4 regions of the Paenibacillus andongensis genome follow, and region 4 is predicted to be linked to each of the others. Evidence: predicted binding sites of a transcription regulator. Region 4 holds the regulator's gene; each other region holds the start of a gene.
What was found. The regulator Rex, encoded in region 4, represses fermentation and respiration genes when NADH is low (regulators of the CRP and FNR family bind a similar motif). The targets are predictions, from matches to a motif close to TTGTGAAATATTTCACAA.
Positions count from the first base shown of each region.

Region 1: NYR53_RS08505 (nitrate/nitrite transporter) is a predicted target of Rex. The motif match lies at 5,005-5,022, and genes of this name have one in related genera.
Region 2: NYR53_RS11855 (formate/nitrite transporter family protein) is a predicted target of Rex. The motif match lies at 3,461-3,478, and genes of this name have one in related genera.
Region 3: NYR53_RS31785 (DoxX family membrane protein) is a predicted target of Rex. The motif match lies at 5,501-5,518, and genes of this name have one in related genera.

Region 1 is NZ_CP104467.1:1,827,671-1,836,021, reverse strand. Features, by position in the region: gene NYR53_RS08520 (molybdopterin oxidoreductase family protein) at 1-608, opposite strand, end outside; gene nirD (nitrite reductase small subunit NirD) at 701-1,051, opposite strand; gene nirB (nitrite reductase large subunit NirB) at 1,081-3,507, opposite strand; gene NYR53_RS08505 (nitrate/nitrite transporter) at 3,748-4,989, opposite strand; gene NYR53_RS08500 (ANTAR domain-containing response regulator) at 5,451-6,101, shown strand; gene NYR53_RS08495 (anthranilate phosphoribosyltransferase) at 6,098-7,129, shown strand; gene NYR53_RS08490 (CAP domain-containing protein) at 7,172-7,936, opposite strand; gene NYR53_RS08485 (helix-turn-helix domain-containing protein) at 7,947-8,351, opposite strand, start outside.
Region 2 is NZ_CP104467.1:2,690,563-2,698,913, forward strand. Features, by position in the region: gene pflB (formate C-acetyltransferase) at 1-17, shown strand, start outside; gene pflA (pyruvate formate-lyase-activating protein) at 38-778, shown strand; gene NYR53_RS11840 (acyltransferase family protein) at 1,146-2,162, opposite strand; gene NYR53_RS11845 (hemerythrin domain-containing protein) at 2,301-2,828, shown strand; gene NYR53_RS11850 (universal stress protein) at 2,930-3,361, shown strand; gene NYR53_RS11855 (formate/nitrite transporter family protein) at 3,535-4,305, shown strand; gene NYR53_RS11860 (hypothetical protein) at 4,348-4,545, shown strand; gene NYR53_RS11865 (LacI family DNA-binding transcriptional regulator) at 4,705-5,709, shown strand; gene NYR53_RS11870 (ABC transporter permease) at 5,795-6,709, shown strand; gene NYR53_RS11875 (carbohydrate ABC transporter permease) at 6,722-7,618, shown strand; gene NYR53_RS11880 (type 2 periplasmic-binding domain-containing protein) at 7,734-8,351, shown strand, end outside.
Region 3 is NZ_CP104467.1:7,120,896-7,129,246, reverse strand. Features, by position in the region: gene NYR53_RS31810 (response regulator transcription factor) at 1-150, shown strand, start outside; gene NYR53_RS31805 (sensor histidine kinase) at 152-1,507, shown strand; gene NYR53_RS31800 (spore germination protein) at 1,675-3,141, shown strand; gene NYR53_RS31795 (GerAB/ArcD/ProY family transporter) at 3,157-4,266, shown strand; gene NYR53_RS31790 (Ger(x)C family spore germination protein) at 4,291-5,412, shown strand; gene NYR53_RS31785 (DoxX family membrane protein) at 5,578-6,102, shown strand; gene mobA (molybdenum cofactor guanylyltransferase) at 6,200-6,817, shown strand; gene NYR53_RS31775 (cytochrome c oxidase subunit 2A) at 6,923-7,087, shown strand; gene NYR53_RS31770 (cytochrome c oxidase subunit II) at 7,123-7,593, shown strand; gene NYR53_RS31765 (cbb3-type cytochrome c oxidase subunit I) at 7,625-8,351, shown strand, end outside.
Region 4 is NZ_CP104467.1:4,533,936-4,542,286, forward strand. Features, by position in the region: gene NYR53_RS20575 (AAA family ATPase) at 1-195, opposite strand, end outside; gene NYR53_RS20580 (hypothetical protein) at 188-718, opposite strand; gene NYR53_RS20585 (cell wall elongation regulator TseB-like domain-containing protein) at 833-1,327, opposite strand; gene NYR53_RS20590 (amidohydrolase) at 1,370-2,665, opposite strand; gene NYR53_RS20595 (DUF47 domain-containing protein) at 2,912-3,538, shown strand; gene NYR53_RS20600 (inorganic phosphate transporter) at 3,603-4,604, shown strand; gene NYR53_RS20605 (redox-sensing transcriptional repressor Rex) at 4,646-5,266, opposite strand; gene dinG (ATP-dependent DNA helicase DinG) at 5,269-8,124, opposite strand; gene NYR53_RS20615 (tetratricopeptide repeat protein) at 8,215-8,351, opposite strand, start outside.

The DNA.
Region 1 (8,351 bases), 2.7 Mb from region 4:
GTAACGATCACGGCGCCTTTTTTCTTCGCTTCAAGTAAATAAGGCATCATCGTCGGCTGACATTCCGCTATATTCGTTCCTGCGAGAATGATATATTTCGCATTTGGAATTTCCGTCAGAGGCATTGTCATCCCGCGATCGATCCCGAATGCCTGATTACTGGCCGCCGCTGCTGATGACATACAGTATCGGCCGTTGTAATCAATAAATTTGGACCTGAGTGCTACTCGGGTAAACTTACCAAGCAAGTAACTAACTTCATTGGTTAATGAGCCGCCCCCGTATACGCCAATCGAGTCAGGACCATACTCAGCTTGCAGTCCTTTAATTCGCTCCGCAATGTCAGCAAACGCATGATTCCAGGTTACCGTTTGCCACCGTCTCGGCTCACCCTCGACCCTTGCCAGGGGCTCGAGGATGCGTTCTGAGTGAAGCACATGATCCAGTGCATTCAATCCTTTCTGACAAAGGCGGCTAGTCGCCACAGGAAAGTTCGGGCTTGGTTTAATCGTGAGACCTGACGTCTTCTCACTCGGCATAATCTCCAATCCGCACTGCATGCTGCAAAAGCAGCAATGGGAGGAGGGTTGTTCTTTAGGTAATGTCAATAATGCGGATTTCAACGCACCCCACCCCCGATAATAAAGCTCTCTATGAAATCTAAATGTATCTTAATGTGCTTATTATGGTCAGCGAAGCGTTAGCAGGCTAATTCTTTGTTTATCTGAAATCCAATAAACACCATTCCTTCATGAACCTTCGTTGAATACGTTTGTACACAGCCCGTATCCGGAGCTTGAACAAGACCGGAAGGGAGATGAATCTTGCGATCATGCATCGGACAGAAGACGTGGTCATCACATACAATGCCTTCTGCAAGGACGCCCTCTTTATGAGGACAGCGGTTCTGGATGGCTTGAAGCTTGCCGCTTTTCAACTTGAAAAGGGCTACCTCTTCGCCTTGATACCGAATTGTTTTTCCTGTGTTAACAGCTAAATCGTCATAAGAAACGGCCTGCACCCAAATCATTTGCTCTTCTTGTGTTTTCATAGTCTGCTCCTCCCGACTTTCCTCTTTTTCTAGTTAAGCTCTACGACTTCATAAAGGTCACGTTGAATCTTTTTGCTATCAATCGCTTGTTTCCAAGGGTCCTTCGTCACCGAAAGCGCTAGATCCATACGAGCACACAATTGTTTGCGCTCTTCCTCATTCTCCACCACATCACGAATATGCTCGATACCAAGTCGGTGCACCCACTCGCTTGTGCGCTCACCATATTTACCCGTTTCACGATAGTACTGCAGATAAGCTTCTGTGTATTCGATAATCTCTTGCTCTGTCTTGACAGTTGTCAAGAGGTCACCCACACGTACCTTCACACCGCCATTTCCTCCGGCATAAAGCTCCCAACCGCCATCTACCGAAACGACGCCTAAATCTTTGATCCCAGATTCCGCACAATTTCGAGGGCATCCAGATACAGCTAGCTTCACTTTAGCAGGCGTGTTCAAGCGTTCAAAACGCTTCTCCAACTCGATACCTACGCCCATCGCATCACCCGTACCGAATCGGCAGAAAGTTTCTCCCACACACGTTTTTACCGTCCGTAGGGCTTTACCGTAAGCATATCCAGACGGCATATCCAAGGCTTCCCACATCGCAGTAAGATCTTCTTTCTTAACACCAAGCAAATCTAGACGCTGTCCACCAGTAAACTTCACAGTAGGGACATTGAACTGCTCGGCTACTTCTGCAATACGCTTCAATTCCGTCGGATTAGTTACACCGCCGTAGATCCGTGGAACTACGGAGTACGTTCCGTCTTTCTGAATGTTAGCGTGCATACGCTCATTGACAAAACGTGAAGTACTATCGTCTTTATACGTATTTGGACTTACCATACCCAGGTAATAATTAAGTGCAGGACGGCATTTCGAGCAGCCTTCTTCATTTTTCCAACCAAGGACGTTCATCACTTCACGCACATGGGATAACCCTTTTTCACGAATCGCTGTAACGACTTCATCACGTGTATGGTCTGTACAAGCGCAAATCGTCTCTTTTGCAGCGTTCTTATCATAGGAAGCCCCTAGTGTAAATGCCAATAAGTCACTCACCAGTGGTTTACAACCGCCGCAAGAACGAGAAGCTGTCGTACAATTTTTCACTTCATCCACTGTCGTTAAGCCTTGATCCTTGATCGCTGAACAAATCGTTCCTTTTGTAACGCCGTTACAACCGCATATGATGGCATCGTCTTTCATGTCAGCAACACCTGATGACGCTCCGCCGGTTCCACCCGAGGCATCCGTCAATATCGCCGTTTTCCCCATGCCGCTAACATCTGTTTCTTCCCGAATCATTTGCATAAGTCGCGTACCATCCGCCGTATCTCCGAAAAGAACCGCACCGATGATTTTATTGTCTTTAATCACAACTTTCTTATAAACACCAGTGAACTCATCATGAATGCGAATAGCTTTCGTGCCTTCCGCATCGCCGAACTGTCCGCCTGAGAATACATCAACACCAGATACTTTAAGCTTCGTATAAAGGATAGAGCCTTCATAAGGACCCGTTTCCACGCCTGCCAAATGTTTAGCAAGCACTGCACCTTGCTCGTAGAGCGGTGCGACCAAACCATAAGCAATCCCGCGATGCATCGCGCATTCCCCAACCGCATAGACATTGGGAACGTTTGTTTGCAAATAGTCATTCACAACGATACCTGGATTGCATTCAACGCCAGCCTTTTTCGCAAGTTCAACATTGGGACGGATCCCTACAGCCATGACGATAAGATCAGCCTCAGCAACGGTACCATCCTTGAATTTCAAGCCGGTTACCCGCTTGTCGCCTACGATTTCTGCGGACTGCTTCTCCAGCAAGAAGTTGATGCCTTGCTCTTCAAGCGCTGCTTGCAGCATTTTGGACGCCGTTCGATCCAGCTGACGCTCCATAATTGTATCTACAATGTGAACAACATCAACTTTCATACCTAAGTTAAGGAAACCTCTCGCCGCTTCTAATCCCAGCAAACCGCCACCGATCACGATCGCTTTTTTATACTTTTTAGCGGACTCGATCATAATTTCACAATCACGAATGGTTCGGTACGCCATAACCCCTTCTTTATCAGCGCCAGGCATTGGAATCATAAAGGGATTAGACCCGGTGGCCAAAATTAATTTATCATACGATACCGTCAGTCCCTTATCACTCGTTACGGTTTGAGCTGCTGTATCGATGTCCGTTATGGTTTGGTTGGTATGCAAGGTGATGTGGTTATTCGCATACCAGTCATAGGGATGAATGACGATATCCTCTACTTTGGAATCTCCTGCTAATACGTAGGACAACAAGATTCGGTTATAGTTCGGATGTGGTTCACTGCCAAAAATCGTAACCTCATATTTATCAGGTGTCAGTTTAAGTAAATGTTCAACAGCGTTAACGCCCGCCATTCCGTTTCCGACCAGGACCAACTTCTCTTTCTTGACTGTCATTGTGATCATCCTTCCATCCATTTACTATTGAAAAAGTTCGTTTTTTTGAAAAAAGGCCATTCAGGAGCTCACGCTCCCAAATGACAAAATTGGGATATGGAGCTTGAGTAGTTCAACCGAACTACCAAAGACGGTAAGTCGTAAACGTCTTTGCCCATGCAGCCTGGACACTCAAGCTGCATGAGCAAAGGCTTTACTTATATGCCGCTGATCATGCGACCAGCGGCTTGAACCTGTTACTTAAGCATGCAAACTATCCATAGAGGCAGGAGCTACCTTCACTTTGCCGCCTTCACCGATCCAAGTACGTTTCCATTGACCTTGCACAATGGCGATCAACAAGAGACATGTAATCGCAATTGCGCTTAAGATTAGGAACCCTGGCGTAAAAGAACCTGTCGTTAGTTTCAAGTTACCGAGAATCTTGGGTAAGAAATATCCGCCTAAACCACCCGCTGCTCCAACGATTCCAGTCATAACACCGATTTCCGCCTTGAAGCGCTGCGGAACAAGTTGGAACACAGATCCATTCCCCATTCCAAAAGCCATCATGGCGATGAAGAGCATGACCGTTGTCATGGAGAGAGCAGGGAGTGTGGAGATTCCGGCCATCATCAGGGCAACAACGCCGTATAGGACCATCAGCATTCGAATACCGCCTATCTTATCAGCAAGCCAACCGCCTACGGGACGGAAGAAGCTTCCCCCGATCACACACAAGGTCGTAAAATCAGCAGCACGAACTGGCGATAAACCATATTGCGTATTAAAGAAAATGGTTAAGTAAGATGCCATTCCAACGAAACCGCCGAATGTCACACTGTATAAAATACAGAACAACCAGGAATCTTTCTGTTTCAATACTTTGCCGTATTCCGCTATTGTTTTCGGAGCCGGTTTATTCGGGCTATCCTTTGCCAGTACACTAAAGATGACTAAAGTTAACGCAATCGGAATCATTGCAATGCCGAAAACAACATGCCAATCTCCATAATGCTGTGCAATTCGGTTCGCAAATAAGGTAGCGAAGATCGTTCCACTGTTACCTGCCCCTGCAATCCCCATCGCTAATCCTTGATACTGCGGCGGGTACCAGCTGCTGGCAAGTGGTAATGCTGCCGCAAAACTTGCTCCTGCAATACCCAGCATCAGAGCAACGAAGTACATATCCCCCATCGTGTTTGCAAACTGCCAACCCCAGAATAAAGGTACTAAAGTTAACGTTAGTCCAATTTGTCCTGTAAGCTTAGGGCCTATCTTATCTGTTAGAACACCCAACACCAATCGAAGTACGGCTCCCCCTAAGGTAGGCAAAGCAACGAGATTCGCCTTTTCAGCCGCATTCAGATGAAAATCATTAGCGAGAATAACCGCTAGTGGCCCTAAAAGAACCCAAACCATGAAGCTCATGTCAAAATACAAGAATGAACTAAACAATGACCCTTTGTGCCCCACTTGCAAGAAACTTTTCCGATCAACCATGCTTTCCCTCTCCTTTTGTGAGGCTTTTCGCCTTCTTTTTTCCTACCCAGACGTGTTGACTGCTCTTTGACAGAAAAGGCCGACAAACAACCCCCAACCTGTGTGGGATGCTTATCGGCCTCTTTGCCACTGCTGCCACATCATCGTGAACAGCATGTTTGATGATTTTCAGTAAAAAGAACATAAATAGCCTATCCGGTTACGTATTTGTAAGAGGATAGGCGCCATTGCCTTCGTTAGTGGCACATCATTGTGCCGATTTCTAATTTGATTATAGTATGACATCCCCTTCGTGTCAATAAACATAACACAAATATTTTATATGTGAGATTCCCTCTACCATATCGACAAAATTTAGTGTCATATGCTATAGTAATGCCGTATAATAAATCATTTCATAACTGAAACCTTACATAAAGTTACCATGAGGTATAAAGCTATCCATGATTGGAGGTATTCAAATGTTGCAATCATTTATACTGATCGACGAGTTTAAACCAACTCGCTCAGCTACCTCCTCCTCGTCGTCGACTACCGATCCGAATGTTACGAATAATGAAAAGGAATCCTTGCCAGAAGCGATGCTGAAGGATTTGGGATTTCGCATATATGTAGCATCTAATGTAAAAGAAATTTCATTTATGATTCCTAAGGTCGATGCGGTATTATTATCAGTAAGCCCTGATCAAGTAGAGCCATGGCGTTCCCGTGTGCTGGCTCATCGCAGCCTCCCCCTTTTCTGGTGGTGTGATGCCCGCACTTTTCCTTCTAATGAATGTAGAATGGACGCGGGTATTGATGGTTTGATTGGTTCTGCGATGAGCCCTCTGGAAATTCACTGTGCGCTGCTCCTAGGTGTGAATCATTACTTCCAGCGAACCGAATGGCAGCAAGAGCGCGAACAGCTTCTCTCCAAATTGGAGGAGCGCAAATGGGTCGATCAGGCAAAGCGAATCTTATGTGAGATCAAGGGTATCTCCGAAGCAGAAGCTTATGATTTTTTGCGTAAACAAGCCATGAATGAACGTAAACGTATGGTAGATGTCGCTACCTCCATCGTTAAGGTATATCAAATACTACAGGATCAGAACCAAGGAGGTCGCAAACGATGATATCATTATTAAAAGAAGTAGGACGCGGAAAACGCGGAGCCAGAGATCTTACCTATGAAGAGGCATCCCAAGCTGCCGAACTCATACTAACCGGAGCCGCTACACAAGCACAAATAGGTGCTTTTCTCGTTGCAGAACGCATCAAAATGGAATCCCCCGATGAGTTGAAGGCCTTCATCGATGCTTTGCGCCAGCGCATCCAGACCTATCCAATACCCGGCAGCATGGATTGCGCCGGACCTTATGATGGACGCTCACGTACGTTCATCGCGACTTTACCGACCGCGTTCGTTCTCGCGGCCTGCGGACTTCCCACTACGCTGCACGGCAGCCCAAGCATGCCGCCCAAATGGGGCATCACGCTGTCCGACGTGCTAGCGGCACTTGAAGTACCCGCGCTTAACGCGTCACGTGAAGCGCTCATATCAGCCGCAGCGCGAACTGGCTTCCTGTTCGCACCAACGGAGCGCTGGTGTGCACCGCTCGGCGAGCTGCGCGAACTGCGCAAGGAACTCGGTCTGCGGACCGTGTTCAACACAGCAGAGAAACTGCTGCGCTTTACGGAAGCCCCTTTCATGGCTGTCGGCGTGTTTCACGGTACGGTGTTCGAGAAAATCACCAATTTATTAATCGAATTGGGCGTCTCTAGCGGTATTGTTGTGCAGGGTATGGAAGGCTCCGAAGACCTTTCCGTTGACAAGCGCACGCGGACATTCCTTATCCAAGAGGGTTCTAGTGAATTATTCATTGTTGATCCTGAGATTTACGAATTAATGGTCGAGGTGCCGGAAGTTGAATGGACCGCTCAACTGCAAGCAGAAACTGTATTATCCGTTCTTCGCGGAGATGCCGAGCTCCCCTACTTGAATATGGTTTTACTGAACAGTGCTGTGCGTCTGTGGGTTTCCCAGAAAGCAGGGTCCATTGAAGAAGGGATTTATTTGGCCCGACATGCGATTGAGCAAGGGGCTGCCTTACAAAAATTCACCGAGTGGACGGAAGCGATTAAGCCGGTATCTACAACTTGAATCTTATACTCATGAAAAAAGAGCCCCAAAGGGCTCTTTTTTTCATTTTCCAATAAACTGCTGGGTAAACATTTTACCGCACGGACCGCCGTTTACGATGCCGATCCCAATGTGGGTATAGTCTTTGCTGAGTATATTCGCTTTGTGTCCTGGAGAATTCATCAGTGCCTGATGAGCCGCTTGGACACTTTGATTGCAAGCAATATTCTCTCCTGCCGCGTTGTACGTAATACCGAATTTCTCCATCATATCGAATGGCGAACCATACGTCGGTGAATCGTGGGAGAAGTAATTGTTGTCGACCATATCTTGGCTTTTTAGTCTAGCCGTTTTGGTAAGCGCAGGGTCAACAGCTAGTGGAGAAAGCCCCACAGCAGCACGCTCCTTGTTGACCAAGTCAAGCATTTGCTGCTCCTCCACTGTTAATTCCGTAGTCGATGGGACTTGCGGTTTAGGTGTAGGCTTAGGTGCGGCTGGCGGAGGAGCCGGCGCTGGTGTCTGCTTCTTGGCAATTTTCAAATTACCGTAAGCCCACAGGATGGATTGCAGCGTTTGATCATCTACATTCCCCGTCGCAGGAAGGCCATATCTGGTTTGAAACGCTTTAACACCCGATGAAGTTTGATTACCATAGTAGCCCGTTATAGGTCCGCTATAGTAGCCAAGTGACTTCAGCATCCCTTGCACCGCATAGACATCAGGTCCCTTAGCCCCTTTACCATAGGCAAAAGCGGTGGTTGTGGATGAGCAAAACAAGGCGATACAGATTAGAATAATCCAGACATGCTTTTTTTTACCCTGTAACATGCGTTTACGTTCACACCCCGTCATCTTCAGTATCATTCGTCGCACAGTGGACGATAGCATTAGAATGACCAAATTCACGACTATTATCCATAATCATGAAATATGGGTTGGATGTCGTTTGGATGTTATTTCTTCGATATTCGCTTGGCGTAACGCCTTGATGCTTTTTAAAGATGCGGTTAAAGGAACTCATGGTTTGATAGCCTGCTTGAAGCGCAATATCTTGAATTTTCATATCTGTTTGCAGAAGCAGATTAACGGCCTGCTTGATGCGGAACTCATTAACGAAGTCAACGAAATTGGTTCCCGTTTTTTCCTTAAAATAAGTGGATAAATAACCTCCGGTAATGTTCAGTTTACCAGCGATTAGATCCAATGTGATATCTTCCGAGTAATGATCCTGCAAATAGTCCAC
Region 2 (8,351 bases), 1.8 Mb from region 4:
TTCACGGCACGATGTAAATAGAGAGGGGGACAGACCGATGAAAGGACGCATACATTCCTTCGACTCCTTTGGCACCGTTGATGGTCCTGGCATCCGCTTTGTTCTGTTCATGCAGGGCTGTGCGCTGCAGTGTAAGTATTGCCATAATCCGGATTCATGGGAAATGAATACGGGCAAGCAGATGGATGTAGAGGAGATTCTAAATGAGATTGAACCTTACCTCGAATACTATCGCCGTTCAGGCGGCGGAATTACTGTAACAGGCGGGGAGCCAACACTTCAGGCTCCCTTCCTGGCCCGTTTATTTGCTGAGTGCAAAAGACGCTGGGGCCTGCATACCGTACTGGATACGAACGGATTTTGTGAGCCGAGTCATGCACAGGATCTTTTGGATGTGACGGATTTAGTACTGCTCGATCTGAAGCAGATCAATCCTGATAAGCACATCGAACTTACAGCACAGCCTAATGATCGTATCATTCGCTTTGCCGAACATTTGAATGAGATCGATAAGCCTGTCTGGATCCGACATGTGCTTGTACCTGGGTGGACGGATGACTACAAGGATTTACGCGAGCTCGGTAAGTTCATCGGTTCATTGCCTAATGTTAGTAAATTGGAGCTGCTGCCCTATCACAGAATGGGCGTCTATAAGTGGCAGCAAATGGGGAAAGAATACCCGCTTGAACAATGTCCTACACCAACTGATCAGGAAGTTGCCAGAGCGAGGAATCTCATTGAGATGGGTAATATAGCAAGTCAAACAAAGCCACTTTAGCATTAACTTGCTGGGTGGTTTTATTTTGTTATTTAAACTATAAGAATTTAGCCGTGAAGCAAAAAGGAAGAAGCCATAGTTTTCGCTAGTAACTACCTGTCAGCAGATGAACAACCTGCATTCTATACATGATAAAGCATACAATAGGTAGAATTAGAGGAGATGACCTGCAAAAGATACATCTAAATCGAACGGTTTATTCGCTGTTGGTGCTTTTCGAGCAAATGAGATGCAGGTTTTACAGGTGAGCACCGTGAAAACGACAAATCCTTTAAAATAGGATGTACTTTTTGCAGGTCAATGTCTTGGATGCAAGTATTTCGCGTTCCGTGAATGCCAGCAACTATCGAACCCGAGCTAGAAATTGCTATATGCTGTGTTTTCCAGCTATCCATCGTTCCCAAAAAGATAGATTGGGTTCGATAAGAGGTCGACTGAACCGGCGTACCGATTCTTGCAATAGGAGCCAGGTAATCGCGACGGCAAGCAGCAAGACGAGAGTCATTTGTACAGGAGTGCGTACATACGAGAAAACGCCCATCGAAATGGCTGTTTTCGTAATAAGAGCGTGCAGTAAAAACACATATACGGTATATTTGCCCCATTCTGTAAGGATAGATTGGCTGCGAGGAACGAAGCTCAAGAAGCAAAAGGAAGCGATAATTTCCAACACGTACACGCCCAAGCGATATCCTCCTGCATACCAATGAAAGGAACCCAACTCCTTAAAAGTAAAACTGCTATATAACCATTTGGGATCAAGCGGAATCGCGTTCAGAATGATCAGAACACCAAGTAGGCCAATTGCGCTTAACCATCTGTTCATATGAACGATCTGTTTAGGGATCATATCGAGGTGAAAATAGTATCCGGCCAAGAAAAAAGGGAAGAAGACTAGTGTCCTGGAAAAGCTGAGCATCGTCCCGGTAAAAGGTGCATAACCGACAAGTATTCCAAGAACAACAGAGATCACAAGGGGATGCTGCATTTTTGTAAACAGTATAAGGAGCAATCGCCAACAAAAATGACTCAATAAAAACCACAATAACGAATAAGGAATGAAAAAAGAATAACGGACACCCGGCGCATGGAAGGCTAGCAAATCGAGCAGAGAATAGAGGCTTTGGAAGATCAGATAATGGTAAAAAATCATTTGAAGACTTTTGATTCCTGAGATGTCCAGACGGAAATTTTTAGAGAAATATCCGGTTACCATGACAAACATGGGGATATGAAAGGTGTAAATACCCAGATATAAGGAGTGGAAAGCTGGACTTTGTTGAATCAGCGGCTCGATACAATTAGCGATGACCACAAATAAAATGAGCAGAAACTTAGCGTTTAACATAAACGTATTCGTAGCAGCATTGTTTTCTCTACCCACGACGATTACCTCCATTGCGAAAAATACCTTTTCTTCTAATATAGTCCTAGCTTCAATTTGCCGCAGTGATTCTCCTCACAGTGAAAGCTGAAATAAAGAGTTACAATGTGATTAACGCAATAAAAGGAGGAATCAAGTATGGTTATTGAGCTTGGGATGCCGTTAGATGACGCTCAGACTTCTAGACTTCAACAGATGCTTGAGCGTTTAAAGGACGAACATAGCGCACTAAAGAAAGAATTGGTCCATTTCCAGGAAATCACAAGCGAACTAGTCGGCATTCTTGGCTCGGAAGAGTCAAAGCGTTTGCTTCAAGAAATCCGAAAACAGATGGAAACCTTCATGCTTCAACTGGAGGCTCACGAGCACTGGGAGGAAGATGAAGTTTTGCCAATCCTGGCCGGGTATGCGAATCAGGGGATGGAGCCTACTTTTTGGACCTCAACCTGGGTTCTGGGGGAGGATCATAAACAAGCGGAACGCTTTGTCCGCTCATTTCTTGAATTTGCGGATCAATGTAAAAGTGCCGACAGCATAAGGCTGAAAAAGGCGATCTCACTGCTTAGAGTGGCCTGCTCTGTATTATCGGAGCATCTGCTGTCCGAAGAGGAAATGTTTTTCCCGGTTGCGAACCAAATGCTTAACGATATTTATGCTAAAGCTTAAGAAGTATATTTCGCTATTGGCTTAGCATGTGATCTTTCTCACATCGATTAAGCTTAGAAAGAATTATACTGGTGGTATCAAACAAACGAGGTGAAGGTGAAATGTTATATTCGAAAATAGTAGTAGCCTATGACGGTTCCGAAGCTTCCGATAAAGCGCTCGATTCTGCATTGAAGTTGGCCAAGTTGAATCATTTTTCGAAACTGGATATTATTCATATTTTTAATCTTCCGACATATGTGCTTGGTTCCTCGGTTGTCATACCGCCTATTGTCATTGAAAACAATTATTTGGATTACTCCGAGCAAGTCATTGGTAAAATAAAAGAAAAAACTACTGATTATTCGAATGTTCATATTGAAGTGAGAAGCGGGTCGATTACGAAAGAAATTCTGAAATATGCTGATGAAATTCAAGCGGATCTTATTATTGTTGGCAGCAGAGGACTTAGTAGTATTGGTGAATTTGTTCTTGGCAGTGTCAGCCACAATATTGTTCAACATGCAAAGCTCCCGGTACTGGTCGTAAAATAGTAGTGCCTTACTGACGATTCTACATTCAACATATTTCTAAAGGGCAGTTTTCGCAGTGGCAGATACCGCGGAGGCATGCCCTCTTTAGACTACCTTTTCATGTGATGTAATTCACATAGTATTCTTAGAAGCTTCTATAAACGAAAGAAATGGCTAAGGAGGGGGAAGTCAGCATGGGATTTATGAAACAGGAGCAGATATGGGAACGTACGGTAGAAACAGGAATGAAAAAGGTACAGTTTGGGTACAGGAATCAGCTCTTTCTCGGTTTTTTAGGAGGTACTTATATTGCCTTGGGCTTTTTACTGTACATTAGGGTTAGCAGCGTATTTCCGGCCCCATGGAGTGACGTAGGCAGCGTAGTAGGAGCTGCTTTTTTTCCTTTAGGTCTGATATTAACGATCATTGCAGGCGGCGAGCTTCTTACTGGGAATATGATGGCAGTACCTGCTGCATTCTTTTCCGGAGAGATCAAATTTCATCAGTTAGTAAATAATTGGGCTGTAATAACAGTTGGGAATTTCCTGGGAGCAGTGTTCATCGCCTATGTTTTTGGGCATCAAGTTGGTTTAACAGAACATGGTGTTTATTTGACTAAACTTGTAAAAATTGTCCACGCCAAAACGGCAGAGCCATTCTCTGCAGCGCTATTATCCGGTATTGGCTGTAACATGTTAGTTGGGCTTGCAGTTTGGTTAGCCTATGGGACAGATGATGATGCAGGTAAAATAATGGGAATATGGTTCCCTACAATGGCTTTTGTAGCGATCGGATTTCAGCACGTCGTTGCCAATATGTTTGTCATTCCTGCGGCTATTTTCGCAAACCAGGCAACCTGGATCGATTTTATGGAAAATCTGGTACCGGTGTACTTGGGGAATTTAATTGGAGGGGCTCTATTTGTAGCGGGCGTTTATACATTGGTTTATCGTCATTCTCATTAGTGTGTAGTATCCATTTTTCATTGAACGAGGAGTTGATGATAAATGATTACTTGCGAACAATGTGGCTCGACTAATGGGTTTAGAAAGTTAGAAAACAGTTGGGTCTGCGGAGATTGCAAAATAGGTGATGTTAAAACGACTTTGATGAATAGTGGGGGCAAAGTGACTATTGTTAAAGAGAAAATAACAGGCTATGAAATGGAAAACGAGCCATTATTAAGTAAAGATCAGGTTAAATGAGGAAAAAAGAGAAAATAGAAAAAGATCCTAAAATATCCCAAAGCGGAATTTTGGGATTTTTCTATACATAAAAAGTCATTGACAAAGCAGAGAATTCAACCATATAATATAAGAAAACGGTTACGTAAACGTTTTCTTGAGAGAAGAGGGTCGAATGTTATGCGATCGGGCATTAAGCAGGTAGCTGAGCATGCGGGCGTTTCGATAGCATCAGTGTCACATGTTATTAATAACACTCGCTATGTGTCGGATGAAGTTAAGCGCAAAGTTTATGAAGCAATGGAAGAGCTCGATTACCGTCCAAATTCAGCAGCAAGGAGCTTGCGCAGTCAGAAGTCTAATACAATCGGCCTCATCGTGCCCGTTCTTCCATCGGATACTTCTAATTTCTTCTTTATGATGGTAGCACAAGGTATTCAGTATACATTGAAGCAGCATGGCTATCATTTGCTGCTGAGCAACAATACAACAGAACAAATTGAAGATGAGAAAGAACAGATTAAATTGTTTGACTCCAAGTTAATTGACGGTTTATTTATTGCATCAATCGCTGAAGATGTGAGTTATCTAAACGATATCGTGCGCTCAAATTATCCCGTTGTGTTCATCGACCGCAATCCGACGGGTTATAACGGGGATTGTGTGTTGGCCGACGGAATTGGAGGCGCTTACGATGCAGTGAAAACGCTTATCCTGAAAGGTCATCGCCGAATTGGGCTGTTAACCGGGGAACTCGGGATTACAACGAGTAATGAGCGCTTTGATGGGTACAAAAAAGCATTAGCAGATCACGATATTCCGTTTGATTCATCCATTGTAAGGATGGCGGAATCTCACTTTGAGAGCGGATACGAGAGCGTTAAGGCGCTTCTTGGCGAGCAGAAGATTACAGCGCTGTTTATTGCTAATAACGTATTGACAATGGGCGCCATGAAATACATACAAGAACGTCGGATTCAAATTCCAGCCGAGTTGGCTATTATTGGTTTTGATGATTATGATTGGACACAAATTACGTGTCCGCCTTTGTCGGTTATCCGGCAGCCTTCTTACGAGATCGGCGTGAAAGCAGCAGAGATTATGTTAGAACGGATTGAGAAGCCAGACGCAATAAGCGCAGAATACAGACTACCAACCTCGTTAATTTTGCGAGATTCCTGTTAAAAAGCTGTTTCAGCTTTTTTTTGAACATTAGAAAAACGTTTACGTAAACGATTTCTCCAAAAAGAAAGGGGCTGCAGCATTGCTAATGAACAAGTTCAAAGACCCGCTTAAACAGATCAGAGCCAACTATGAGTTATATCTGCTCATACTGCCCACAGTGATTTATTTTATCATTTTTAAATATTGGCCTATGTATGGGGTTCAAATTGCATTTAAGGATTTTATCGCTTCCAAAGGTTTCTGGGGAAGTCCTTGGGTAGGCATGGAGCATTTTCAGCGGTTTTTCGATTCTTTCAACTTTTGGACTGTCATTCAGAATACGTTAGGACTTAGTGTTTTCTCTTTAGTGGTTTCATTTCCTGTGCCTATCCTCATCGCGTTGCTGCTCAATCAGCTGCTTCATGAAAGGTACAAACGTTTTATCCAGACTGTCATTTATGCTCCGTATTTCATCTCAACAGTCGTCCTTGTTGGTATGTTGTATGTGTTCTTATCACCGGGCAGCGGACTCATTAATCATATCATTCAACTTTTTGGAGGCGAGCCGATCTACTTTTTATCAAAGGCGGAATGGTTCAAAAGCCTCTATGTATTCTCCGGTGTATGGCAAGAAACCGGCTTCGCCTCTGTTATCTACTTAGCAGCGCTGGCTGGTATCGATCCGCATCTTCACGAAGCGGCGGTAGTGGATGGAGCTAACAAATGGCAACGGATCTGGCATATCGATATTCCAGGGATTCAGCCAACGATTCTCATTTTATTCATATTGGCCATCGGGAACCTTATGAATGTTGGCTTTGAAAAAGCATTTCTCATGCAAAATGACCTGAATGCCAGTTCGTCTGAAATTATTGCTACGTATGTGTACAAAATCGGCTTGCAGCGAGCGGAATACAGCTTCTCTGCAGCAGTAGGTTTATTCAATTCTTTGATCAATTTCGTACTACTGCTTTCCGTTAATCGGATCGTCAAAAAAATAAATGGCAGCGGCCTATTTTAACTGAGAGGAGGCATTCGCCCAATGATTACAGCTAAGAGTACCGCTGATAAATGGTTCGACGCTTTAAACATCCTTGTATTAAGTGGCTTTGCATTGTTGATTTTGTACCCGCTTTATTTCGTCGTTATTGCTTCCGTCAGCGAGCCAGATCAAATCTATGCCGGCAATGTGTGGCTATGGCCCAAAGGCTTTACACTCGAAGGTTATAGCAGAATTTTATCAGATCCTCAGATCTGGTCTGGTTATGGAAATTCGATCGTATACGCAGTGGCAAGTGCACTCATCAGTGTTTCTTTAACAATCGGAGCGGCATATCCGCTTTCCCGTAAGGATTTTTATGGACGCAATACGTTCATGCTGTTCTTTGTATTTACGATGTTTTTCTCCGGTGGCTTAATTCCAACTTATTTATTGGTCAAAAATCTGGGCATGGTGAATACGATCTGGTCGGTCATCTTGCCATCGGCTGTCGATGCTTTTGGAATTATTATTGCCCGGACGTTTTTCCAATCCACGATCCCAGATGAGCTTCGAGAAGCGGCATTCATGGATGGCTGTCGAAATACGCGTTTTCTATGGAGTGTTGTGATTCCATTATCCAAACCCATTATTGCGGTCCTTGTGCTGTTTGCGGTTGTTCGCCAGTGGAACGGATTCTTCGATGCCTTAATTTATTTGGAGAATGAAAAGCTGTATCCGCTGCAGCTGGTCCTCCGTAATATTTTGATCCAGAGCCAGCCTATCGGCGACATGGTATCGGATATTGACTCTCTTTTAGCGAAACAAAGGGTCTCTGAGTTGATCAAATATGGAGTCATCCTCATTGCGGCGGCGCCACTGCTCATTCTATATCCGTTTTTACAGCGTTATTTCGTTAAAGGTGTGCTGATTGGATCTGTAAAAGGCTAATGAATCGAAGGCAAGCATGAAAGGTGGTGGTGGCGGTCTTTCGGTGATACCAAGAAGTGCATCCATGGATCAGACTGAGCGTAAAGGGTTACATACAAAGAGGAGGGTATCGACAATGAAAAAAAGGCTAACGACATTAACGATGGTAACGATGAGCTTAAGTTTGGTATTGGCAGCATGCAATGACAAAGCACCGGCAGCGAAAGATGCCGCATCAGTATCTCCGCAAAGCAGCGAGAAAGCAGCCTCCAAAAGCTTCAACGAAAGCGGTTACCCGATTGTAAAGGATAAAGTAACGCTGAAAATGGTATCGCCCAAAGCACCGCTTGCGCCTAACTATGGCGAGATGGAAATATTTAAACGTCTAGAAGAACAGACGAACGTACATGTAGATTGGGATAATGTCCCGGAAGCGAACTATAACGATAAGAAGAACATCCTGCTAGCCAGCTCCAACTTACCGGATGTCTTCTATGGCGCTCGTTTCACAGATAATGATTTGGTGAAATACAGCAAGGACGGTACGATCATCCCGCTGAATGACCTCATCGATAAGTATATGCCTAACGTGAAGAAGCTGTTTGAAAAAAGACCGGAGCTGAAAGCATTCGTTACCGCGCCTGACGGCAAAATCTACTCGCTTCCTGTGGCGGAAGAACTGGGTAAAGGACAGGCTGGCATCGGCTCGAATCCGGATTTTCTCTTCTTGAACAAAGCTTGGCTGGATAAGTTG
Region 3 (8,351 bases), 2.6 Mb from region 4:
ATACTTGCAAAATTTTGGGAAGGGGTGGGCGATAAGCATACGATTCGGGTGCATCTCGGTCGACTTCGCGAAAAAATTGAATCCGATCCGAATCATCCTCAATACTTGGTCAACGTGTGGGGAGTAGGGTATCGCTTCGAGGGAGGATAAAATGAGAACACTTCGCATTCGTACGTTTATTATGCTGGTCTTCTTCTTCATATCGCTAGTGCCGTGGCTCTTCTATGTGACAGTTCACTTCATGGAGACAAAAACACTCAGCTTCGCAAAAAGCGGGCCGCAAAGTGAGATTCTGCAAAGACATTTAAACGAGACCATTCACATGATCGAAGCGGGCTCGGACAAATGGAGGGATCCGAACTGGCAAAACCAATTGCACACCCAAATGCAGCAAGTGAAGATGGAAGTGGATATTCTATCTGCGTCAGATCAGGAAATTTATCGGTCTAATCCAGAGCGTCATGGCTCATTGTCGTCAACTGAACGGTTCTCCGTCGTAGCGGACGGTCATTTACTTGGAAGAGTCGTCATTTATCTGCCTAAGTCAAGTACGGTTCAGATGATTTCGATGTTTGCCGGACTATTGTTAGCTTTCTTTATTATTGGTGTTGAAATGCGAAAGTTCCTTCTTAACCCTCTTGAAAAGATGAGCTTTGCAGCCAGACAAATTGCTGCTGGAGAGTGGGAAGTGGAGTTACCCAGGTCCAGGATCACCGAAATCTCCGAAGTACGCGATGCATTCGAAGTGATGGTGAAGGGGCTTCAAAAATCTTTTCAAAAACAAGCGGAATTGGAAGAAGAACGTCGATTCGTGATCGCAGCTGTCGCACATGATTTACGGACCCCGCTATTCGCCTTACGAGGTTATTTAGATGGTCTGGAGCAAGGAATTGCTCAATCTCCGGAGAAAACAACAAAGTATCTGGCGGTTTGCAAGGAAAAATCAGCGCAATTGGATCGGCTGGTAGAAGACCTTTTCACATTTACAAAGATGGAATATGTGGAGAGGAAACTTCCCAATAATACGATTGATTTTAAACTCATCATCCAGAAGTCGATTGACAGTCTAAGTCCGCTGGCTCGGCAGAAGCACATCTCGATCTCGAGCCATACAACAGACGACTGCTTCATTAGCGGTGACATGCACTTATTGGAACGTATGATGAACAATTTTTTGGATAATGCCGTCAGACACACACCCACCTATGGTGAAATTGTTGTTCAGTGTTATAAAGAAGATGAAAAAGTGAATTTTACGATACGTGATACAGGGCCGGGCTTCTCTTGGGAAGAACTGCAACGAGTTTTTGAACCGCTATATCGTGGTGAAGAATCTAGAAATCGTTCCACTGGCGGCAGCGGATTAGGGTTAACCATTTCACAAAGAATTGTAAGGCGACACGGAGGCGAACTTATCGCTGGCAACCATTGGGAGGGTGGAGCCCTGCTAACAGGTTGGATACCTGCAAGAAATATGAACGGAATAAGAGGGGGGATTAGCCTATGAAGGTGGTCATAGCTATCGATACTTTGTGTGAATCCAACCTTTAATTATCTGAAGTAACTCTATAAACCTAATGGCTTCGCCTTTTATATGAGGGCGAAGCTTGTTTGCGTTGGTTCCCATGCATAACTTGGAGAAAAAAATGGATACTATGGTTAAAGGTGATATGTATGGATTTACCGGGTTCCGTTGATCTCTTCGAAGAATCATTGAAAAGCCTGCTCCATAATTGCTCGGATCTTATCGTCAAACATGCGAAGGATGACCTTAATCTCATTTATTTTTGTGATTTAGTTGACGCAAGTCTCATTAACAATCAACTACTCAGCTCCCTACAGCAAATTCGGCTAGAACCATTCTCGATGGAGGGACTTGCTCAATTAATCCCTATTGGCCAGACTGATCTTACTTGTGAAATGGAGCAAGTCATTATCTTGCTGCTGCGCGGTTGGACCGTGGTATTTAAAGTCGGACAAACAGACGTCATACTGGTCAATACCTCTAAGCAGCCAAAACGATCTCCCTCCATAGCGGAAATCGAAACGAACGTGATCGGGCCTCAGATCGGATTCACCGAATCATTGGAAACGAATCTGGGGATCGTCCGCAGCTATGTTGCTCATGAAAATCTGTGCAATGAATCCTTTGAGATTGGTGAAGTAACGAGAACTCAGGTGCAATTGCTTTACTTGAAAGATATCGCAGAAGAGCAAACCATCAATACGCTGCGTCAGCGTATTTCGGAATTAGAGATAGACGGCGTCATCGGGAGCACCCTTCTGGTGCAGCTTATTGAAGATAATTCTTTGTCGATTTTTCCTCAAATGATCATAACCGAACGACCCGATCGTGTCAGTTTTAGCTTATTGGAGGGCAAAGTCGTTCTGCTTATCAATGGCAGCAATTTTGCAATTATAGGACCGAGTACATTCCTTGATTTTTTCAAATCACCGGAAGATCATTACCTGCATTGGAATATTGCCATGTTCATAAGAGGATTGAGGTTCTTGGCCATCTTCATCTCGATCCTTTTGACCCCTGCGTATGTGGCTGCCTTAACGTTTCATTATGAGATTATTCCTCCTAGTCTGCTCGTTCCGCTAGCCCAGTCGCGATCCAGAGTGCCTTTTCCGCCTTTGTTTGAATCGTTATTTCTAGAAGTTACAATTGAGCTTCTGCGTGAAGCCGGGGCTAGACTACCGACCAAGGTTGGACAAACGATGGGCATTGTGGGAGGTATTGTTATCGGACAAGCGGCGGTTCAGGCCGGATTTACGAGCAACATCTTAATTATGATTGTCGCCTTGGCGGCTCTGTCTTCGTTTACCACACCCATCTACTTAATGGGGATTAGTATCCGATTTGTTCGTTTTCCGATGATTATTGCTGCAGGCATTTGGGGTGGGATCGGCATTGTGTTCACGATTTGTTTATTACTCATGCATTTGTTACGTCAAACGAGTCTTGGACATCCGTATATGCATCCGATCTATCCTCCGCGATGGAGGGACATGATAGATACGGTCATTCGACTTCCTTTTCCATTTCTCTCCGCTCGTTCTACCTTTACACGTACACCGAATAAGCCAAGATTCAATAAGAATCAAGCGAAGCTGAAAAAAGACATCGACGAGTAGACGGGTGATGACAAGATGGAGATCTCGGATAAACCGAGGCAAGGTTTACTGTTTCAAGCGTTCCTACTTGTTTTTGTAATCAGTAAAGCCCAATTGGGGGTGGGCGTGCTCGGTTTCCAGCGAGTCATTTTTAAATTTGCGGGTCATGATGCTTGGATTTCGGTCATTGTGTCCGGTTTAGCTGCACATCTTTCCATTTGGTTGATGATTCGCACGCTTGCGCATTATGATTCTGCGGACTTGTTCGGTATTCATTATGCACTATTCGGAAAATGGGTAGGGCGGATTCTCAGCCTCTTGTTTATGACGTATTTCGCGTTCTACGTCCTAACGATCTCCCGCACATATATTGAAACTGTTCAGTCGTGGATTTTTCCCGATTTCCCGACATGGCTCCTCATGCTGCTTTTCATTACGCTAATTGCTTATGGTGTGACTGGCGGAATTCGCGTGATTATTGGCATGTGCCTGTTTGGTATTGGATGTTGGATTGTGACCACATTATTTTTTTATGCCGCGATAAGACATGCCCAGTGGAGTTTTTTGCTTCCGATTATGGAAGCCACGCCTACCCAGTTGTTACAAGGAGCGAGTAAAATGCCGCTGACGGTTGCTGGGTTCGAGGTCATTTACTTTCTGTATCCGTTCATTCGAGATCAACAAAACGTGAATCGTTACGCGCAAATAGGTGTTCTTCTTAGCAACCTATTTTATTTGTTCGTCATGGTCATTTCTATCGTTTATTACAGTCAAAATCAGATGCCAAAAACGATTTGGGCTACGTTTAGTTTCTTAAAAATCATCCGATTTCCGTTTCTGGAACGATTCGAATACATTGCGATTCCGCTCTGGATGCTTATCCTAGTATGCAATCTTATGTTATTTACATGGGTTATCCTGCGTGGAATGAAGCGGGTTTTTCAACAAAATCAAAAACGGACGTTAGCCGTCTTCTGTGTCCTTCTTTTCGCATGCTCCTTTCTGTTCCAAAAACACGGACAAATATATAAGATGAACTCGATCTTGAACTCCGTGTCGACCTATGTGATCTTTTTGTATCCACCCCTTCTTTTTCTGTTGGTGAAAACCGTACATGCCATTAAAAAAAGAACCGTTAATCGATAAGATTACTCTCGGGGAGTGAAATGCGTGAGAAGACCGCTTTGTCTATCTCTGTTGCTCGGCACAGTCGTTTTGTTCTCGGGATGTGTCAAACCATTCATATTAGAGAATTTGGCGCTTAGCATTATTATCGGATATGACTCTCTTGAGAAAGAACGCATTCTTACAACATCGGTCTTGCAAAAAATCGATCCGAGCGCCAAAGAAAAGACGCAGGTTGTAGCCAGTACGGCATATACCAGTAAAGGTTCGCGCATTTCTTCGAATCGAGAGCTTAGCAAATATTTGGTTGGAGGACAAGTACGGGTTGTCATGTACGGCAAAAAGCTTGCCTCCAAAGGGATCATCGATCTAGCTGATACCTTGTCCCGTGACCCAACGCTCGGTGATATGATCTATCTTTGCATAAGTGATGGAGAAGCATCACACATTTTAACGCATCGTTATCGGGAAATATCGAATATTGGCATGTATCTTTATGAAAACTTAAGACAAAATTCGGAGAGAGAGGAGATTCCTTCCCCAACACTCCAAGATTTTCTTCGGGATTATTATAGTGAAGGCAAAGATCCCGTCATTCCGTTGCTCAAACGAAGGGGCAATGAGGTCTTTATCAAAGGATTGGCTTTGTTTCATGATGACCGCATGGTTCATGAAGCTTCGCCGCGGCAAGGGTTTCTGCTCAAAGTACTACTCAATACGAAGAAAGAGGGAAGCTTCGAACTCGTAGCAGATGCCGAACCTTTAACGAAGTACATGAAGCATCCAGATAAAGAGGTTAAAATTGTATTCGCCACTGTGAAAAGCAGCAGTAAAATTAAGCTTCTTGACACGAAAGTACCCGAATTTAATTTGTCGGTGTCGATGCAGGGGGATCTTCAAGAGATTTCGGCTCCTTATTCCTTTGAGAAGCCCGAGTCTGTATCAGCATTAGAGAAAGAAATTGAAAAAAAACTGAAGAAGGAAATAGAAACATTCATCGCGAGTTTGCAATCGAATGAAGCTGATGTTGTCGGGTTCGGTGAGGTTTATCGGAGTAAAATAAGAGACTCAAAGCTAACCAAAGCAAAGTGGCACCCCATGTTCAAAAAAGCAAAAATCAACGTTCGCCTAAATTTCACATTGAGACATACCGGTGCTATTGAATGAAGGATCAGCAAGCAAAAGCTGCCATGGGCTTAGTCCAAGGCAGCTTTTGCTATGTCAGTCCACCAGTGTTTCCCTGTGGTTCACGCAGGTGTGATCTATTTCACATACCGGACTGTTTTTAGGAAATATAATGAAGACAGAAAAGAAAAAAAGGAGATGGTTCACATGATGAAGTGGTTAAGGGGAAATCGTTACGCGGCGATGATCTTGACGATTATTCGTTTGTATGTGGGTTGGCAATGGATGACAGCGGGGTGGCATAAAATCGCCGGAGCAAAGCCATTTGACGCAGCGGGTTATCTGAAAGGCGCCATTGCGAAACCAGTCCTTGAATCGGGAACTACGGATATGGTTTACGCAAATTATGTAGCTTTCTTAAAAAGCTTTGCCCTTCCCAATGTGGGCATCTTCAATACGATAGTTCCTTGGGGGGAATTGTTAGTTGGTTTGGGTCTGATTCTTGGCGCACTGACGACTACAGCCATATTTTTCGGCCTATTAATGAATTTTATGTATATGTTCGCCGGAACGGTCAGCAGCAATCCATGGTTAGTGCTTCTTGGATTCTTTATCATCGCCGCAGGCGCTAACGCAGGCAAGTTCGGCGTTGACCATCTGATTCTTCCTTATCTGCACAAATGGTTTGATAAACTAATCGACAGACTCCATTTGAAGCCGAAATATAAATAAGCGGACACCTATTCATGAAGAACCTACTCTTTGACTCAGTTCGCTGAAGAAGAGTAGGTGTTTTTTTCTCACTACAAAACGGGATAGAGGGAGTGTGATGGTGATGCTTACGGGCGTCATTTTGGCTGGTGGAGCAAACCGTCGAATGAATGGGGAACTGAAAGCATTACTTCCATTTGGTGGACAGCCTCTCATTGTTCGCCAAGTGGATCGGATGAGGATATTGTGTGATGAAATCATTGTTGTAACCAACGATCCCAAATCGTTTCTACCTATCCTGGATCGTTCGGTACGGATTATTACGGATTTTCACACTGGCCATGGACCGCTTGGGGGCATGCATGCAGGATTGTCGTTAGCGAAGCATTCATCGGTCTGGGTTGTTGGTTGTGATATGCCTTTTATTTCGTACAAAGCCGCCGAACTTTTGTGGAACAGAAAGCGGGAAGGGGAAGGCATTGAGGCTGTAATTCCTCTTGTATCGGGTAGATTAATTCCCCTACATGGGATTTATGATCGCGAATGCAAGGCTAAGATTCTTCCACTGCTCATTAGAGGTGAAACGCGGGTTTCTGCTTTACTGGGACATATGTTCTGGAGTGAGTTAGGGGATGAATATTTGCAGAAGAATGGCGTCGATCTGAAATTCATTGCGAGCATCAAGACCATGGACGATTATAAAGCTTTTCAAAGCACCGTGAAGACGGGGATGTAAGAAGTTGTTCATTTCCTATACGGAATGTGACATAAATCATAGTGGCCTCGGAAGAATGCTCCTAGAATGAGGATAGTTGGATTTGAAGTTGGAGGTGGGTCTGAAATGAGTATTCGAAAGTTAAGCAATGAGCAGCCTGAACAAATGAGAACAAACAAGGCGGATCAAGAACCCGTATTGAAAGGCACATTTGCCTCGGTCTTGCTGCTTGGAGCTTTTTTGGCTATAACCTGGGTCGCTGTATTTCTATTATTTCTGTACAGACAGTAGTTCATTTCACGATTAGAAAAGGGTGGTTTTAAGCCATGCATATTCATAAACTTGAGAAAATTTGGCTAGCAATCGGCATCAGCATGCTGTTTGTATTCCTTGGCGTTTTGGGTGTTTCCGCATTTGCCATGGGGGTTAAACCGCCAAGTGAGCATCATCATCGGATTGATCCTGCGAAAGTAACAGAGACAGCCCCTTTTGACAAACCAGGGTTGTATAAGACCGGAGAAAAAGAATATGAAGCGGTGATGACCGCTTTTACATTCGGATATGCCCCAGACAAGATGGAAGTGCCTGTTGGTGCAACGATCAAGTTCGTAGTCACGAGTCAGGATGTCGTTCACGGGTTTGAAATTCCAGGAACGAACGTCAATATGATGATTGTTCCTGGCGAAATCAGCCAAGTGACGCATACGTTTACGAAACCAGGCGAGTACCTTATTTTGTGCAACGAATATTGCGGCGGAGCGCATGAATTTATGAAAACGACGATTATCGTGAAATGATGGGAAGAAGCACAGAAGGGTGGAAGTCGGCATGAAGAAAGGGCAATTGGAATGGTTTGAAAATAAATTCGATCTCAAAGATGGGAGGCTGGTCGTAGCACATATTATCGTGGCTTTCCTTGCACTGCTCATCGGAGGGATCGCGGGGCTGCTGCAAACATTAGTGAAGAGCGGGACGGTTAAGCTCCCTTACGGGATCGGTTATTATGAACTGCTGACTGCGCATGGCGTGTTGATGGCGATCGTATTTACGACCTATTTCATTATAGGCTTTCTTTACTCAGGCATTTCCTACACGTTAGGCGGAAAGCTGCTTCCGATTGTTCATCGCATGGGATGGCTTGGATTTGCTTTCATGACGGTGGGAACAGCCCTCGGGGTAGTGATGGTTTTGACAGGAAAAGCGAGCGTGCTGTATACGTTCTACGCGCCAATGAAAGCTTCTCCTTACTTTTACATCGGATTAGCCCTATTGGTGGTAGGAAGCTGGATTAGCGGGTGGGGCATCTTCTATCAATTGAAGTATTGGAAAAAGACACATCAAGGCAAGATTTCTCCGTTGTTTGCATTTATGGCGGTCATCACGTTCCTTATGTGGCAAATTGCGACCATCGGTGTTGCTGCCGAAGTGCTGATTCAGCTCATTCCATGGTCCTTCGGATGGGTAGAAACGATTAATGTGATGCTCAGCCGTACCCTGTTCTGGTACTTCGGCCATCCGCTCGTATATTTCTGGTTAATGCCTGCGTACATGTGCT
Region 4 (8,351 bases):
CGTGCGATTTTTGCTTTTACGATCACCACCACCTGCAGATATACCAGCACCACTGCGGCCTTTAATCATATAAAACAAGGATACACCCAATACCCCAACAAACAAGATAGGTATCACATTCACACCAAGAAAGGCTAAAAAGATTAGGAGAACCGGTATAAATCCAATCCCAATTTCTTTATAAATTTTACTCATTCGGCCACACTCCTATCTGGGAAGTTCTAGGTAGCATGATGAATTTAGTGGCATCACCATCTGTCAAACGAATATATACATAAGTTTGGTCCATTTCACTCTCTACTTTCATAGTTGGAACACCTTCAGCATATTTCTGCAGTGTTGTTGGAATATCTGCATAATGCTTTGTCTCCATGGCTTGGGCAACCTCAAATAATGCTTTAGACCACCACTGATCCAGCTTCTCGGACGGATTGCTATTCACTTTTATATTCACAGAACGCTTTCCGATAATGGATGCACCATCTTTATGAATACGATCGACTACATTTCGTAAATTGGCGTCTTGGTTTAGACTAACTTCTATGTCAACTTGGTTATTATCCAGTTTCATCGTTGAGCTCGTTACACCGGGAACCTTGCTAATGATATCAGATAAGGGATTTTCCATAGCTAAGCTTGTATAAGCGAACCAACCACCGAATAAAACTCCAGCAGAGATAATAACACTCATGACGACAGGTAAGAGACGCAGCTTCATCAGTCAACGTCCCCCTTTCTATGCATATTTTATTGCTTCAATTGCTATACGAAGAGTATATCACGCGATACATGCATTAGCTCTATGAAATCAGTGGAAACAACAAAACTCAGCCTAATGCAGGCTGAGTCTGTACGTATCCATATAGAGTCCATCTTTGAATTTGTAATAGTCATAGAAATAACGTGTACTGTTGTTTTCTTTCTTTTTATAGAAGACTTCCCAGACATAATCGTTACCAAGCTTACCTGGCAGCACGCGTTCTATTTCTATCTCTGGAGCTTTTTTTAGGACGGATTCCCGTACTTGCGTTTCGGTGAACGCTTCAGCCGTCATCTCCGTATGAATCCCTTTGTCTGAAACCCAAACGATGACGCCTTGACCCAGCTTGTCTTCGCCATAAACGATTTGAACGGGCTCATCACCATAGAAGAAATCCACTTTGGTTGCTTTCGTCATAATGCTTTTCTCATAGGCTATTTCTACCGCTTTGCGCTTATCGTCCCAGTGCTCATTCTGAACATTTAGATAAAAACGGCTCAGCACTACACCAAGTGTCAATATAATAAATACACCGAATGTTATGATCCTTGTTCGCTTCGCATTCATGAACGCCGCTCACCTCCCCAGACGAACTTACAAGGAAATCACTTAGCCAATGAGCTTATCGAAGCATTGTTCAAACTCACGCTTAATTTTTTCTTCATCAAGTGTTAAACATTCACCTTTGCGAACAATCCAATTTCCGTCTACACACACATCTACTACATCTTTTGCACAAGCAGAGTAAACAATATGGGAAACAAAGTCCGTTTTCGGAAGGAAATGTGGTTGATCGATATCCAGTGCGATGAAATCTGCCTTCATCCCAGCCTGTAGTAAACCTACATTATCTAACCATATGGATTCTGCACCCATTTTTGTTCCCAAAAGCAGTGCTTCTGCAGCAGGTACAGCAAGAGGATCGCCGGAAACACCTTTATGAATCAGCGCGGCAAGTCTCATTTCTTCGAACATGTCCAAGTTATTATTGGAAGCTGCTCCGTCTGTTCCAAGCGAAACCTTCACGCCTGCACGAAGAAGCTCAGGAACTCGGGCAACACCGCTAGCAAGCTTCAAATTGCTTCCTGGGTTGTGGGAAATACGTACATCATATTGCTTAAGGATACTGATTTCTTCATCAGTGAGATGAACACCATGCGCGATGAGAGTTGGTCTGCTGAACACACCATGCTTTTCTAGATGTGCGACGGGTCTCAAACCGTATTGTTCCACATTTCCTTGAACTTCACGATGGGTCTCCGACATGTGAGTATGGATGGGCAGGTTCAAATCATGGGCCACTTGAACAATCCGCTCGATATAGTCCGGTGGACATGTATAAGGCGCATGTGGAGACATCATCGTCGTGATTCTTCCATTCGCACCGCCATGCCAGTTCTTAGCAAACTCGGTAGCCTCTTTTAATTTAGCGTCTTGTACTTCTGGTGGACAAAGACCAATAATGCCTCGGGTCAGAACACCGCGCATACCTGACTCTTCAACAGCCTTAGCAACTTCGTTCATATGGTCATACATATCTACGAAAGTCGTCGTACCACCTTTAACCATTTCCAGAATAGTTAAAAGCGTCCCCCACTTCACATCTTGAGAGGTGAATTTGGCTTCCATCGGCCACATTTTCTCTTCTAACCAAATTTGGAGAGCGAGATCGTCTCCGTATCCGCGTAAAAGCGACATCGCTGCATGTCCATGCGTATTCACAAGACCAGGCATATAAAGCTTGTTCGTGCCGTCAATCACTTCGTCATAATTTTCTCGAGGTTCAGGTATTTCCTCACCGATGTATGTAATCAGGCTGCCCTCTACGACCATACAGCCCTTGATAGACGATTTTGCTTCATTATTTGAGATAAAAATACCGTTCATAATTAATGTTTTTTTCATACTAAAAATCCCTCTCTATGCTCATTCTATTAACAAACACTGCTTTATAAACTTTACATCTTCGGGCTTGTAAAATCAAGGAAGCTTCACCATGTTAAGAAATTGTAAAATTTCACGGAATTTTCGTTGCTTTCCATACAATTGTTATGATATTTTTAACTTCGTGAGTTTTTACTGTCATTTGGTCTGTTTATCTTAAATATTCGATCAAAAACTAGTACATATAGCAAAATATAGGAGGATTATATGACAACGTTATTCACGAAAAAGAACGAAGTCGATTTCTTGCAACTTCTCATCCGTGCTGCAGAAAACGCATTGCAAACAGCTCAACTATTTCGCACAGCCATGATGGGGGATAAACCGCCTATTGAATATGTTAAAGCGATTCATGATTTAGAGCATGCAGGCGATTCCATAACTCACGAAATTTTTAAAGGTTTGAACAAAGTCTTTATTACACCGATTGATCGTGAAGATATTATGATTCTAGCCTCCAAAGTGGATGATGTTACGGATGGTATTGAAGCAACCATTGCTCGTTTCGATTATCTAGCTGTATCCCATACAGATTCTTATATGAAAGAGTTTTCGGCTGTCATTGTAGACTCTTGCCAACATATGCTGGATGCGTTCAAGCTTCTGGCGAAGAAAAAATACATGCAAATTCCTGAGCATACGGTTGCTATTAATTCCCTCGAAAATGACGGAGACCGTTTGATGCGCGAAGGGATTCGCCAAATTTTCATCACACGTAAAGACCCGTATGAAGATTTTAAATTAAAAGAAATCTATGAGCGTTTAGAAGAAACAACAGATGCTTGTGAAGATGTAGCCAATATCCTTGATAGTGTTGTACTTCGTTATTCATAAAGCACCTTCGTGTTCTATGTGTACGAAGAAAGTTTTCCCAATGGAAAACTCTTAGGAGGAAATCATGTTAACTTATTTAATCGTTATCGTTGTGCTTGCCTTACTTTTTGATTTCATTAATGGATTTCACGATACAGCTAATGCGATTGCAACATCCATTTCCACACGTGCTTTAAGTCCGCGTGTAGCCATCGCCATGGCCGCCACACTCAACTTTGTCGGAGCTATGGTTTCCTCAAAGGTTGCCAAAACCGTTGGAGGAAGCATTGCGAACCCAGCCAAAATTGAAAACGGCGTTGAAATCGTCATCGCGGCCTTACTAGCGGCCATCATCTGGAACTTATTAACTTGGTATCTGGCGATTCCTTCATCATCTTCTCATACGCTGCTTGGTTCTCTTGCTGGAGCTGTTATCGCTGGCGCTGGGGTCCATGCAGTGAATTGGAGTGGTTTTACTCAAATTATTATCATTTTGGTTTTATCGCCTATTATTGCTTTCGCCCTAGGTTACCTAATCATGATCTTGATCAAGTACATCATTATATGGTCTGGGAATACATCAAGATCAAAGCTTAATCGCGTATTCCGTACCTTGCAAATTTTATCCGCGGGATTACTTTCATACTCCCACGGTGGAAACGATGCACAGAAAGCAATGGGTATTATCGTATTTGGTTTAGTCGCAGCCGGTGTTCAAACCGACCTGGAAGTACCTATTTGGGTGAAAATTGCTGCCGCTTTGGCCATGGGACTTGGAACATCCATCGGTGGATGGCGAATTATTAAAACCGTTTCCGGTAAGATTGTTAAAATCGAGCCGATCAATGGCTTTGCCTCGGATTTAACGTCATCACTCGTTATTCAATTCTCTACGCATTTGGGTAAACCATTATCAACGACGCATGTTATTTCCTCTGCGATTATCGGAACAGGCAGTGTCATGCGCTTCCATGAAGTTCAATGGGGCACTGTTGGACGCATGTTGATTACTTGGGTTATTACGATTCCAATCAGCATCGCTCTCGCATTCTCGATTTACTTCGTTTTGTTCAGACTCATTTTCTAAAAATAAAGGCACGACCCATGCGAATTGGGTCGTGCCTTTTTCTAATCCAAATAATAAGCTAAACTTTGCAACTCGGTTGTAAAATCCGCATGATGCACACGCACTTCCGGAGGAACTTTAATAATGACCGGAGCAAAATTCAATATGGCTTCAATCCCGCAGTCTACGAATTGATTAGCTACATTTTGAGCTTCATTCGCAGGGACCGTAATGATGCCGATGCGGACGCCTAATTCAGATAAAACTTTCTTCATCTCATGCATCGGTTGAACGACTAGATTGTTGATCGATTCTCCTGCTTTGCTTGGCATTGCATCGAACACAGCGACAATTTTCATATCATTCCGTAAATAAGTATTATAATTGCATAAAGCGCGGCCTAGATTACCCGCTCCAACAAGAGCAACTTGAATATGGCGATCTAATTTCAGAATCTGTCTAATCTTCTCAATCAAGTAAGCAATGTCGTAGCCGATTCCCTTTTTGCCGAATTCCCCGAAATAAGCCAAATCCTTGCGAATCTGTGCCGGATTCAGATCAAGCTTTTGACCCAAATCCTGCGAAGATACCGTCGAGATATTTTTCATTGCAAGTTCATTCAGAAAGCGTAAATAAATGGGCAGTCTCCTGACGACTGCTTCCGATATTTTTTGTGTTTTCAACGCTACGCCTCCCCCATCCACTCTTCAATCCTAGGTAACATTTGCTCGGTCGTCATATGCTCAATCTTCGGACCAGGCAATGAATAAAGGAAGTGCTTGCCATAATACGTATCAATGACACGAGTATCATAGATGATTACGATGCCTTTATCGGATGCACGTCTGACCAGTCGGCCAAAGCCCTGCTTAAATCGAATGACAGCCTGAGGCACAGAAAATTTCATAAATGGATTCTCGTTGCGCTTCTTAATATTTTCACACTTGGCCTCAACAAGAGGATGATTAGGCGGTTGAAACGGTAATCGTATAATAGCAAGACAGCTTAACGCATCTCCTGGAATGTCGACACCTTCCCAGAACGAGCTGGTGCCCAGTAGGACGCACATTTTGTTATCTTGGAACATCCGGGTCAGTTTACTCCGATTGCCGCTGTCTACCCCTTGCCCGAGCACCGTAATCCCATGCGGCTTCAAGAGATCCTTCATGCCAGCATAAATTTGCTTCAGCATGCGATTCGAAGTGCACAGAATCAACATACGACCTTTGGTAATTCGCGCAACTTCACTAAGCGACTCAATAAGTGCGTTGATAAAAACAGGATCACCGGCACCTTTGATCGTCGGAAAGTCCCGAGGAATGACGACGAGAGCTTGCTCTCTGTAATTGAATGGAGATGGCAATTGAACGGTTTTCAACTTGCCCGATTCTTCATCCTCAGGGATGACTAACCCTAATTGATCCGCAGAATATTGAAATGATTTATTAACAGACAAAGTCGCGGATGTCAGGATAATACTGTCTTTGGTCTCAAAGAAATGCTGCTGTAGCAGTCCACTTACATCCGTAGGTACCGATACAAGCTGCAGTGATTTGGATTTGGCATACGTGCCCGCTTCCATCCAATACACATAACCCTCATCGGCCATTTTCATAAAAAAGTGCAGGGCATCTCGGTGATTGTACAGTTCCTTTACCGTACCATTCAAGTCAGTGACTAAACCTTGGACCCCGAAAACTTCCTGCATGTCCTTCACTTCATTTAATAATTTATCAAGCGTTCGGAGTAAATCATTCGCATTCAAATAAATATTGTCTTCCATAATCAGAAGCTCTCGCCACTCAGGTGGAAGCGTTTCGGGCTTCATCCGGAGTACATATTGTGAGTTTTCCGATTGCGCAGGATCGCTTCTAGAAGATAACAACTCATAGAGCGCTTCGCTGAGCCGGTCCCAATCCTCTTTGATTTTCACGATTTTTGGGAAAAGCCCGTCAATGGTTTGACTCCAAGCGGCGGTGCGTTCAGGCTGCTCATCCGATTTCTGCAATCGAAACCGCAGCATCGGCAATTGGCCACTGCGATTATCTTTATATAGCCATAGTAGCGAATGATAAAATGCGGAAGAATGCAGCTCAATGCCAAGATGCTTACTGGCCACTTCTTCAAAGTGATGTGCCTCATCGATGACAAGGTGCTTGTAAGAAGGTAGAAGGCGGTTCTCAGCCTTCATATCCGTGAAGAGGAGGGAATGGTTCGTGATGATCACATCGGCCGTATTGGCATCATTCCGAGCGCGGTGATAGAAGCATTTTTTGTACCAAGGACACATGCGATTCAAACAAGAATCTGTGTCACTTGCAACCGAATACCAGAACTGCGCACCCTTGTTTCCAAAATGCAGCTCTTCTTCATCTCCATGCTCCGTCTCACTAAGCCATACAACCATTTGCGCTGCCGTAATCGGATCTTCCTTGCCATTCTCGTAATCACGTGTAGTTAGCTTTGTTTCGAATTTGCGCAAGCATAAGTAATGACTTCTGCCTTTAAGCACAGCAGCTTTGAATGGGATAGGGAAAATCTCCTTCAAGAGTGGAATGTCCCTCTCTCGGAGCTGTTCTTGCAAGTTAATCGTGTGTGTAGAGACGATCACTTTCTTCTCATACTTGATGCCATAATAAATGGATGGTATCAAATACCCAAGCGACTTCCCTGTTCCTGTCCCCGCTTCAATCATCAAATGCTGATCAGCCCTTAGCGACTTCTCAACTTCCCGAATCATTTGCTCTTGGGATTCACGATCTTCGAAGATCTCGAATTTTTCTCTTAAAGCTGTTTTCAAACCTTGATGGAACTCGGTAAAAGATGCACCTAAATCATCCGCATCAGAGTCTTTACGCGTATCATCCTCTTCGCCCCAATCGGTGACATTAAGTGTAAATTGCCGGAAATACCGATTCGTATCCATATCAACACTGGTAATAGACTCTTTGTATAAGCATATTTCGTCAAGGAACCAACCCAAATCGCTGTTACCATTTTCAAAAATATGCTGCAAGCGTTGAACAGTAAGAAGCGGCAACCCCAGCAAACGCTCCAAACAAATAATCCAAATGGCCGCCGTGACTTCCGCATCACTATCCGCTTGGTGTGGCCTTTCATGATCAATACCAAACAAACTGGCTACCATGCTGAGCTGAAGACTCGAAATAGATGGAAATAGGATGCGCAGCAAATCCATTGTATCCAGCACACGTCCTGTGAAGTGCGGGTATCCTGTTTTCGTTAATCCTTTTTGCAAAAAGGATAAATCAAAAGCCGCGTGATGCGCCACAAGTACACAATCAAACAATAGCGGAAACATATCCGCCATGACTTGGTCAAGCGGGGGAGCATCCGCAACCATATCTTCCGTAATCCCTGTAAGGGTTGTAATCGAAGAAGGTATACTTATCACTGGTTTAACCAGAGAAGTATACCTGTGAGTAATTTGAAATTGATCTATAATGACGAGTCCAACCTGAATAATTTCATCCGCAGGCTGACTTCCTGTCGTTTCAAAATCCAAAACTGCAAATTTCATGACGTGTATCTTCAATCCTTTCGTCCTGCACTTCTCCTAGCATACCAAATCTTATTAGGAAAAGGGAATACCCAGTTAGCCGCTTCCGTTTTAGGATTCGTCCAAATTGATCAGCGGCTCCATGCAAGAAGGATCGGTGTGATACGCTTTTTGAAAATATTCGAAGGCTTTTTCCATATTCTGATTTTGCACTTGTATACAGCCCATAGCGTTGTAAGAAATAGCCT